One region of the Streptomyces sp. NPDC006335 genome, then DNA from elsewhere that is predicted to be linked to it. Evidence: riboswitches for the same ligand, from Rfam matches in the RefSeq annotation. Region 1 holds a riboswitch; each other region holds the start of a gene.
The links. A riboswitch is a leader RNA that binds a small molecule or an ion and turns the genes downstream of it on or off. The one in region 1 is predicted to bind cyclic di-AMP.
Positions count from the first base shown of each region.

Region 2: another riboswitch for cyclic di-AMP. It lies ahead of ABZ098_RS22045 (transglycosylase family protein); the one in region 1 lies ahead of ABZ098_RS39135 (M23 family metallopeptidase).
Region 3: another riboswitch for cyclic di-AMP. It lies ahead of ABZ098_RS14280 (peptidoglycan DD-metalloendopeptidase family protein); the one in region 1 lies ahead of ABZ098_RS39135 (M23 family metallopeptidase).

Region 1 covers NZ_JBEXQX010000022.1:109,738-113,004, reverse strand. The annotation lists gene ABZ098_RS39140 (aldo/keto reductase) at 1-60, opposite strand, end outside; gene ABZ098_RS39135 (M23 family metallopeptidase) at 222-1,247, opposite strand; cyclic di-AMP (ydaO/yuaA leader) riboswitch at 1,259-1,417, opposite strand; tRNA gene ABZ098_RS39130 (tRNA-Met) at 1,737-1,810, opposite strand; gene ribA (GTP cyclohydrolase II) at 1,918-2,559, opposite strand; gene ABZ098_RS39120 (MarR family transcriptional regulator) at 2,681-3,190, opposite strand.
Region 2 covers NZ_JBEXQX010000007.1:310,038-313,304, forward strand. The annotation lists gene ABZ098_RS22035 (cytochrome P450) at 1-81, shown strand, start outside; gene ABZ098_RS22040 (transglycosylase family protein) at 272-1,240, shown strand; cyclic di-AMP (ydaO/yuaA leader) riboswitch at 1,446-1,613, shown strand; gene ABZ098_RS22045 (transglycosylase family protein) at 1,617-2,306, shown strand; gene eno (phosphopyruvate hydratase) at 2,604-3,267, shown strand, end outside.
Region 3 covers NZ_JBEXQX010000004.1:99,943-103,209, reverse strand. The annotation lists gene ABZ098_RS14285 (DUF6250 domain-containing protein) at 1-75, opposite strand, end outside; gene ABZ098_RS14280 (peptidoglycan DD-metalloendopeptidase family protein) at 416-1,354, opposite strand; cyclic di-AMP (ydaO/yuaA leader) riboswitch at 1,359-1,517, opposite strand; gene ABZ098_RS14275 (alpha-galactosidase) at 1,826-3,267, opposite strand, start outside.

The DNA of each region.
Region 1 (3,267 bases):
GCCGAGGGAGAGCGGGAAGACCTCGAGACCGGAGGAGCCGAGCTTGCGAAGAGAAGTCATGCCGTACGTCAACGCCCGTGCCGGACGCCGGTCTTCCGACCCGGCCGCAAAGTCCTCGTAAACAAGCGGAATCAGTGGCTCCGACGCACCGGCAGCCCTGACGTCGGGGGGACGTCGTCAGGGCTGCCGGAGTTCGCGTAAGACCTCGGAAGCGGAAGACCTCAGGGGGTGAGACCCTTGCCGCGCAGCCACGCCGCCGGGTCGATCCCGTCGGCCGAGCCGTTCGGGTGGACCTCCAGGTGCAGGTGCGCGCCGGTCACGTTGCCGGTGGCGCCCACGCGGCCGATGACGTCACCGGTGCCGACCTTCTGGCCGACGCTGACGCTGATCGAGGACTGGTGGCAGAACCACAGCTCGGTGCCGTCGTCGAGGGTGAGGATCGTGCGGTAGCCGTAGGAACCGGCCCAGCCGGCCTCGGTGATGGTGCCGCTGTGGACCGCCTTGATGAGCGTGCCCGTGGGAGCGGCGAAGTCGAGGCCCGTGTGGTAGCCGGAGGACCACAGGGAGCCGGCCTGACCGAAGGTCGAGGTGATGGTGTACGACGAGGTCGGCAGCGTGTACTGCTTGGCGAGCTCGGCCAGGCGCTCGGCCTCGGCCTTCTTCGCCGCCTCCTCCTCCGCCTTCTTCTTCGCGGCGGCGGCCTTCTCCTGGGCTTCCTTCTCCGCCTTGGCGGCGGCCGCGTCGGCCTCCTTCTGGGCGGCGTCCGCGACGGCCTGGGCGGCCTTGGTGTCGAGCTGGTCCTGCTGGAGCTCGGCCTGGGCCAGGATGCGCGAGCGCAGTGCCTCACCGGCGTCCGAGGTGCCCTCGGCGGTGGCGGCGCTGGTGGCGCCGACGCTGCTGAAGGCGCTCGTGTCGTCCGCGGCGGTGTCGGAGTCGTCCGAGATGAGCGAGCCCACGTTCGGCAGGTCGGGCATCGAGATGGAGACCGGCGGCTTGCCGGTGTTGGCGCTGGCCATCCCGCCCGCGCTGACCGCGGCTATGACGCCGACGCCCAGGACGGTGGAGCTACGGGCGAAGCCCCCGCCACGCTGCTTGGCGACGCGATGCCGGCCTCGTACGGGAGCGAGGGAGTCCGCGGTCGGGTTCCACTCGCCGAGCGGAGCCTCGTCGTCGGCACGGTAGCCGCCGTACACGAGGGTGTCGCTCGGAACGTACGGCGCCTCGGGGGCAGGCGGGTTGGACGCCACGTGGGCGCGCTCCTTTCCTTCCTTCTCGCCTACCGGGTTAGCTGACGGGTTCGGAGCAGGAAGGTCTCCTACGCGCGTATACCCGCCGTGTTGCCACGGCGGACTGACGAGCGATTCACCCCAAGGTGGTGGTTCCCCGGTTCCCTTGCGGAATTCGGCGCGTGAGCACGGAGCCGTCTCTTGTGACGGCTGGGACGACCGCGCTGCGTTATCGAACGTTAATAGACCCGGGGGCCCGATTCCAAGCTGTTCCGCTTGATCATTAACGAAATCCCGCTGGACTTACGGCCCATGAACGGCGAAAAACGGGCGAGTTGACCTTGCCTCAGATGACAGGCAGGTGTTGACGGCGTGTCAGTCGTTGTGCGGAGGGCGCTCACCCGATCACAGCACGTCACATCACGCCACGAAGCGCGCCGACGGCGTGCCGCTGCCGCGAAAACACTCAGGGCCGGATCCAGTAACTGGAATCCGGCCCTGAGCCTTGAGTAGCGGGGACAGGATTTGAACCTGCGACCTCTGGGTTATGAGCCCAGCGAGCTACCGAGCTGCTCCACCCCGCGTCGTTGTGTGACCAGCATACGTCATCCGCGGGGCGGTTCGCGCCAGGGGTGTTTCAGAGGCACCGCGCGGCGGCACCGAGCGGGGTCGGCCACCGCCCAGGTGACGTTCAGCCGACGCCGAGTTCGGTCAATTCGCCCAGCGGCAGCGTGTGCTGGGTCTGGAGGACCTTGGCGCGCAGGTAGCGGACGTTGTGCGCGGTGGTGAAGACACCGGTGGGGACCCGGTCGCGGACGTCGATGCCGAGGTCGCGCAACTGGCCCGCCTTGTCGGGGTTGTTGGAGAGCAGGTCGAGCCGGTCGATCCCGAGGGCCTGGAGCATCTGCGCGGCCGCCGTGTAGTCGCGGGCATCCTCGGGCAGGCCCAGCGCGGTGTTCGCCGCGTAGGTGTCGAGGCCCTGGTCCTGGAGGGCGTACGCGTCGAGCTTGTTGTAGAGGCCGATGCCGCGGCCCTCCTGGCGGAGGTAGAGCAGGACGCCACCGCGCTCGGCTATGCGCTCGACCGCCTCGCGCAGCTGCGGGCCGCAGTCGCAGCGGGCGGAGCCGAAGACGTCGCCGGTGAGGCACTCGGAGTGCAGCCGCACCAGCGGGGCGGTACCGGGGGCGGGGTCGCCGAGGACGACGGCGAGGTGCTCGCGCCCGTCGGTCAGGCCGTGGAAGGTGACGAGCTCGGCGTCTACGCGGTAGCCGTCCCCGAAGCGCAGCGGGACGCGGACGCGGGAGCGCTGGGTGGCGGCGGGCAGGTCGGGCATGCGGATACTCCGGTCCGTAGGCATACCTGCTTCAGATTTGAAGCAGTTCTACTGATCGAGACCCTACCCTATGCTTTAAATTTGAAGCAACGACTTTATGGCGCTCGTCACACGCGCGTGCTCAGGAACAGGACGGGGACGACCGCCGACGCCACGGGACCTCCTCCGAGGGGCCGCCCTCCCCCTGGAGCCCCGCGGTGACACTGGAGAAGATCTCCTCCAACTGCCCCACCTGCTCCGGGGTGAGCCGGTCGAAGAGCGCGGCACGGACCGTCTCCACATGCCCCGGCGCAGCCCGCTCCAGCACCGCCATACCCTCGTCCGTGAGGACCGCGATGCTGCCCCGCTTGTCCCACTGGCAGCTCTCGCGCCGCACCAGCCCGTCCTTCTCCAGCCGGGCGACGGCGTACGTCAGCCGGGGCCGGGTGATCTTCAGCCCCTCGGCGAGATCGGTCATCCGCAGCCGGCGCTCCGGGGTCTCGGAGAGGTTGGCCAGGATGGAGTAGTACAGGTGCGGCATGCCGGCCTCCTGCTGGAGCTGCCGGTCGATGGTGTCCTCCAGGAGGAGCGAGGCGGCGATGTACGCACGCCAGGCTCGCTGCTCGTCGGGGCTGAGCCAGCGGGTCGTCATGGTCCCAGTGTAGGTTTGCTTCAAACTTGAACCAAGCCCCGCCGCTCCGAAGTGCTCTGAAGCACCTGAAGTGCTCT
Region 2 (3,267 bases), on a different contig from region 1:
TCGGCTGATTTGCGCTGGCGTGGAGGGCTCATCATGCGTGGACTGCGCACTTTGCCCGTGGAGTTCACGCCCGTCCGGTAATCGACCGAGGGGTCCGGCCTATCCCGGCGGGGTGCCGCGTAAACATGACGCGCCCTCAAGTCTGTGATCTTCACGTGATCTACGCGGCATTAACTTGTGACAAGTGATCGAATCCCTATACGTTCACGGACCAGCGCGGCCCCGTACCACCCGCCGCGCCGGTACTTGCTGTCTCGGGAAAGGTCCCTCCATGCTCTCCGGGAACGGTCGTCACCGTCGCCCCCGTCAGGCTCCGGCCCTCCTCGTGGCGGCCGGTGTGACGGGATCCGCCATCGCGATCCCACTGCTCGGGGCGACCGGCGCGAGCGCCGCCACCGGCACCACGTGGGACCGGGTCGCGGAGTGCGAGAGCGGTGGCTCCTGGAGCGCCAACGACGGCAACGGCTACTACGGCGGCCTCCAGATGTCCCAGGAGAACTGGGAGAAGTACGGCGGCCTCGAATACGCCGAGACGGCGGACCTGGCCAGCCGCAACCAGCAGATAGCCGTGGCCGAGAAGCTCCTCGCGGACCAGGGCATCGCCGCCTGGCCGACCTGTGGACTGCTCGGCGGTCTCAGCAAGGACTCCAGCTCGGCCGACGTCGACACGGGCGTGGGGAGCGACACCCCCTCTGCCTCGCCGTCCGGATCGTCCGGATCGTCCGGTTCCTCGAACTCGTCGGGCTCCGAGGAGTCTTCCGGGCTGCTCGACGCGCTGGACGGTTCGTCCGCGACGCCCTCGCCGTCGGGTACTCCCTCCAGCGGCGACAGTCCCGCCAAGTCGGACAAAAAGAACTCTTCGGAGTCCGAGAGCTCCGTGAAGGATGACGCCCAGCCCTCCGACAGCTCGCCCGTAGTGAGTCCAGAAGAGGATGAAGCGGACAAGTCGTGGCAGGAGGGCAGCTCTTCGGCCCTCGTCGACGTCGGCGCCCTCGGCTCCGGCAAGCACCGCGGCGACAGTGCCGAGGAGAATGTGACCAAGAGCGCAGCCTCCTCCTCGGCCGGCCGTCACGCCGCCCGCACCTACACGGTCCGGGAGGGTGACTCCCTCGTCTCCATCGCCGACTCCCTTGGCCTCGACGGCGGATGGCGTGCCCTCTACGCCGAGAACAAGGACCGCATCGGAGCTGACCCGAGCAACATCGTCGCCGGTCAGACGCTCGACACAGGGGCTGAATAGGGTCGAAAAGACCTGAAAAACAGCGGGAGTTCACGTCACACTTCGCACCGAATGTCCACTTTGGTGAAAGTGTGGGATGAGTCTCAGAAGCCCTGATCGTCTTTGAAATTCCGCCGAGCGCGTGTCTACGGTCGTGACCGCTCGGCAACCCGAGCCCCGTCTGTCGCAACGCCGAATCCTGCCAGCGGCCGTACGGGAACAGTCGTCGCGTCAAGCGCCGTAGGCAGGAGCGGGGGACCCAAGGTAAGTGCCGGGCCCAGCAGTTCACGCTGGACCGGCTTGGGGTTAAGTCGCGCACCGCGAGGTGTGCGACCGGGCAACTCAACCGGCCCGAACCCGACAGCTCACCTCGCAGGCGTCGGTGAGGGGATCCACCATGCTGTTTTCCGGCAAGGGCAAGCACCGTCGTCCGTCCAAGGCCACCCGCGCCGCCGCGCTCGCCGGCGTCACCGGTGTCGCCATCGCCGCCCCGCTGATGGCGGCCGGCAGCGCCTCCGCCGCCACCGCCTCCGAGTGGGACGCCGTGGCCCAGTGCGAGTCCGGCGGCAACTGGTCCATCAACACCGGCAACGGCTACTACGGCGGCCTGCAGTTCTCCGCCTCCACCTGGGCCGCGTACGGCGGCACGCAGTACGCCGCGCAGGCCAACCAGGCCAGCAAGTCCCAGCAGATCGCCGTGGCCGAGAAGGTCCTCGCCTCCCAGGGCAAGGGTGCCTGGCCGGTCTGCGGCAAGGGGCTGTCCAGCGCCGGCTACAGCGGCGGCTCGTCCTCCTCCAGCTCGAACTCCAGCTCCTCGAACTCGGGCACCAGCACGCGCTCGACCGACGAGCAGAGCGCCTCCCGCTCGAACGACCGCCCGGCGGCCAAGAAGACCGTCACCACCCCGACCGGCAAGAAGGTCAAGAAGGGCGATGGCGAGTACAAGGTCGTCAAGGGTGACACCCTCAGCTCGATCGCCGAGAAGCACAAGGTCAAGGGCGGCTGGCAGAAGCTGTTCGAGCTGAACAAGGACATCATCGACGACGCCGACTTCATCTTCCCGGGTCAGCAGCTGCACCTGAAGTAAGAGACCTGGCTGAACCACAGGGCCCTCACAGCCGTGTCCTCCAGGATGAAGGCCTCGTGAGGGTCACCCCCCGTCCCCCACGGGCTCCCCGCTCCGGTGCGTGTTCCCCCGTACGCACCGGGGCGGGGTTTTTTCATGCCCCGGCGCCGACCGGTCTTTGTTCAGTTCAGAAACAATTTACTCTCGGTTCTGTCCAGGGGGCGGTCCACACGGTGGCCGATCCCCCGGAGCCGGTTAGGCTCGGACTCGCAGAACCCACCGCGGTCCCGGCGGACCGTGTCACATCCCAAGAAGGAGATGCTCGTGCCGTCCATCGACGTCGTCGTAGCCCGGGAAATCCTGGACTCCCGAGGCAACCCCACGGTCGAGGTCGAGGTCGGCCTCGACGACGGCAGCACCGGTCGTGCCGCCGTCCCCTCCGGCGCCTCCACGGGCGCCTTCGAGGCCATCGAGCTGCGCGACGGTGACCCGAACCGCTACCAGGGCAAGGGTGTCGAGAAGGCGGTCCTCGCCGTCATCGAGCAGATCGGCCCGGAGCTCGTCGGCTACGACGCCACCGAGCAGCGCCTGATCGACCAGGCGATGTTCGACCTGGACGCCACCGACAACAAGGGCTCGCTCGGCGCCAACGCCATCCTCGGCGTCTCCCTGGCCGTCGCCCACGCCGCCTCCGAGGCCAGCGACCTCCCGCTCTTCCGCTACCTGGGCGGCCCGAACGCGCACCTGCTGCCGGTGCCGATGATGAACATCCTGAACGGCGGCTCGCACGCCGACTCCAACGTGGACATCCAGGAGTTCATGATCGCCCCGATCGGCGCGGAGTCCTTCTCCGAGGCGCTGCGCTGGGGCACCGAGGTCTACCACACCCTCAAGAAGGTCCTGAAGAGCAAGGGCCTGTCCACCGGCCTCGGCGACGAGGGCGGCTTCGCGCCGAACCTCGAGTCCAACCGCGCCGCCCTGG
Region 3 (3,267 bases), on a different contig from region 1:
GGTGGCCGCGGGGGCGAGGGCGCCCAGGGCGGCGCCGGCGGCGAGAGCCCCGAAGGCTCTGCGCGTGGTCGTCATGGGGGACGGTTCCTTCCGGGAAGGGGATGAACTCCGAAGCCGTTAGAAAGCGCTTGCACAGCAACGGAGTTCACTCTGCCGCGCCCCTCCCCCACCTGTCGACGCCTCGGGCGCGCCTGCCACAAGAACGCCACGAAGTGACCATGCGGGCGCCGACAAGCACGGTCGGCCTCCCGCTCCTGAAAAGACTCCGGAAGGCTTCTGAAGCCCTTCTGAAGACTTCTCAGGCTTCTGAAGGCTTCTCAAAAGGCTTCTGTGGGCTTCTCAAGGCTTCCGAGAAAACACCGAAGGCCGGACCCGGGGATCGGGGTCCGGCCTTCGGTGGCACAGGGAGGCATCGTCAGCCGACGGCGACGCCCTTCGAGCGGAGGTAGGCGACCGGGTCCACGTCGGAGCCGTAGTCCGGCGTGGTGCGGATCTCGAAGTGCAGGTGCGGGCCGGTCACATTGCCGGTTGCGCCGGAGAGGCCGATCTGCTGGCCCTCGGTCACGGTCTGACCGGCCGACACGGAGAGCTGGGACAGGTGGGCGTACTGGGCGTAGTAGCCGTCGTTCAGCTTGATGACGACCTGGTTGCCGTAGGCGCCGCCCCAGCCCGCGGAGACGACCGTGCCCGCGGCCACGGCCTTGAGGGAGGTGCCGGTCGGGACGACGAAGTCGACGCCGGTGTGGTAGCCGCTGGACCACATGCTGCCCGCGACGCGGTACCCGGTGCCGACGGTGGCGCCGCTGACCGGGAGGGTGTAGCCGCTGGAGCCGGCGGTGTCGGAGCTCTGGGTGGCGGTCGCCGGCTTCGAGGACGACTTCTTCGACTCCGTCTTCTCGGCCTTCGCCGAGGACGGCGCCGAGGACTGGGTCTTCGCCGTGCTCGCCTTGGCCTTCTTGCCGATCGTGAGCTTCAGACCCGGGTGGATCAACGACGGGTCGTCGCCGACGACCTCACGGTTGTCGGCGTAGAGCTTCTTCCAGCCACCGCTGACGTGCTGTTCGTCGGCGATCTTCGAGAGATAGTCGCCGACCCGCACCGAATAGGTGCGTACGGTCGGGGTCTTCGCGGAGTTCTTCTTCGCAGCCGTCTTTTCAGCGGACTTCTCGGCGGACTTCTGCGTGACCGGAAGCGACTGAACCGCTTTTTCCGACACGGACTGGGAAGTGGCGGCGTGCGCGCCGGTGGCCCCCATGAGCGGGAGGGCGAGCGCGGCACCCCCGGTTCCGGCGACGGCGATCGAGCGGGTGAAGCGCTGGGACTTCGGACGGCGGTGCTTACCCTTCGCGGGCATGGCGAATTCCTCTCCGGCGCCTGCGAGGTGAGCTGTCGGGTGCGAGCTGGAGATGCCCGGCCGCGCCGAGACGCGACTTAACCCCAAGCCTGTTCCGGGAACCGAAACAGGCGTTGATACCTGTGGGTCCCCCGCTCCTGCCGTGCACGGGTGAGTGAGTGTGGGGAATCCGTTCGGCGGCAGGATTGGGCGTCCGACCGGATCGGTGGCGAACGTAAACGAGCAAGACGCAAAGGGACAAGTGAGAGGTTGCGCGGGTATGCGTTTTTGTTGATCCCTAATGAGAATTGCCGGTCACGCTGCGTGAATCGGACGCCCTTCCCCCACACAAATCCCCTTGCCAAACCTGCGAATTACGTGAACATGACGGGCGACACACGGTCACGGGTATGACGCTCCTCACGTCACGAATTCACAGGAACCCTCATCTTGGGCGGAGTTGGAAGGAAGCCATTAATTCGGACAGAAGCCCTAGATGCGACGCAGGCGGATAACCGTGGCATCGAAGTCGCCGCGCAAGCCGGTACGAAGTCCGTGATGCAGCAGTACGCCCCCTCGGTGCACTTCGCCCGTTTCACGGCATTCGTACGTTGCTGTCGGGTCAAGTCCGCGCAGCCGCAGCGAGGGGACCGACTCGCCGTACTTCTGCGCCTGGAGCCAGGCGAGAACGACGGTCTCGTCCCCGAGGACGTACTGCACCGCGCTCAGCCCACCCCGCGGAGGCCGCAGCCGGTAGAGGTCGCCGCGCTGCACCACGGGGCGGATCTCCTTGTAGAGGTTCACCCACCGACCGGCTTCGGCCAGCTCCTCCTCGGTCCACTCCGCGAGGTCGCCGCCGACTCCGAGCACGCCGGCCATCGCGCTCACGAACCGGAACCGAAGAGAACTCACCCGGTCGTTGAGCTGGGTGTTGGGACTGTCGGTGACCCAGGCGGCCATCACCCGCGCGGGATGGATCTGGCTGAAGCCGTGCTGGATGGCGAGCCGGTCGAGCGGGTCGGTGTTGTCCGAGGTCCACACCTGGTCGGTACGGCTCAGCACCCCGAGGTCGATCCGGCCACCGCCCCCGGAGCAGGACTCGAAGGCCACACCCGGGTGAGCCGCCCGCAACCGGTCCAGGAGGGCGTAGAAGCCGCGCACATGGTCGACCCACAGGCGCTGCGGGTAGGGCTCACCGGGCCAGCCCGCGTCCGTGAAGCAGCGGTTGAAGTCCCACTTCACATAGTCGATCGGGGCCGAGGAGAGCAAAGTGTCGAGCTGCTCCCACAAGTACTCCTGGACGTCCTCGCGCGCGAGGTTCAGCACGAGCTGGTTGCGGAACTCCGTCCGCTTTCGCCCTGTCTGGTACTGCACCCAGTCCGGGTGGGCGCGGTACAGCTCGCTGTCCGGGTTGATCATCTCCGGCTCGACCCAGATGCCGAACTGCATGCCGAGCGCGCGCACGTAGTCGGCGAGCGGCTTGAGGCCGGACGGGAAGCGGTCGGGGTTGGGCGTCCAGTCGCCGAGCCCGGCCCGGTCGCTGGTCCGGGCGCCGAACCAGCCGTCGTCCACCACGAACAGCTCGACACCGATGGCCGCGGCCCGCCGGGCGAGGGTGCCCTGCTGCTCCTCGGAGATGTCGAAGTTGGTGGCCTCCCAGGAGTTGAACAGCACGGGCCTGTCCTGGTCCGCGTCCGGGATGACGTACGCCCGCTGGTAGGCGTGCCAGGCGCGGCTCGCGCCGCCGTAGCCGCCGTCGCTCCAGAGACCGGCGAAGAGGGGGGTCGTGAAGGACTCCCCGGCCGCCAGCAGGAGCAGACCCGAGTCGTCGTATCCGGCGCCGCCGGTGATCTGCACACGCGCGTCGGGCAGTTGCGCCACGGCGATCCGCCAGGAACCCGACCAGCCGAGGGCGACGCCGTAGACCTCGCCCC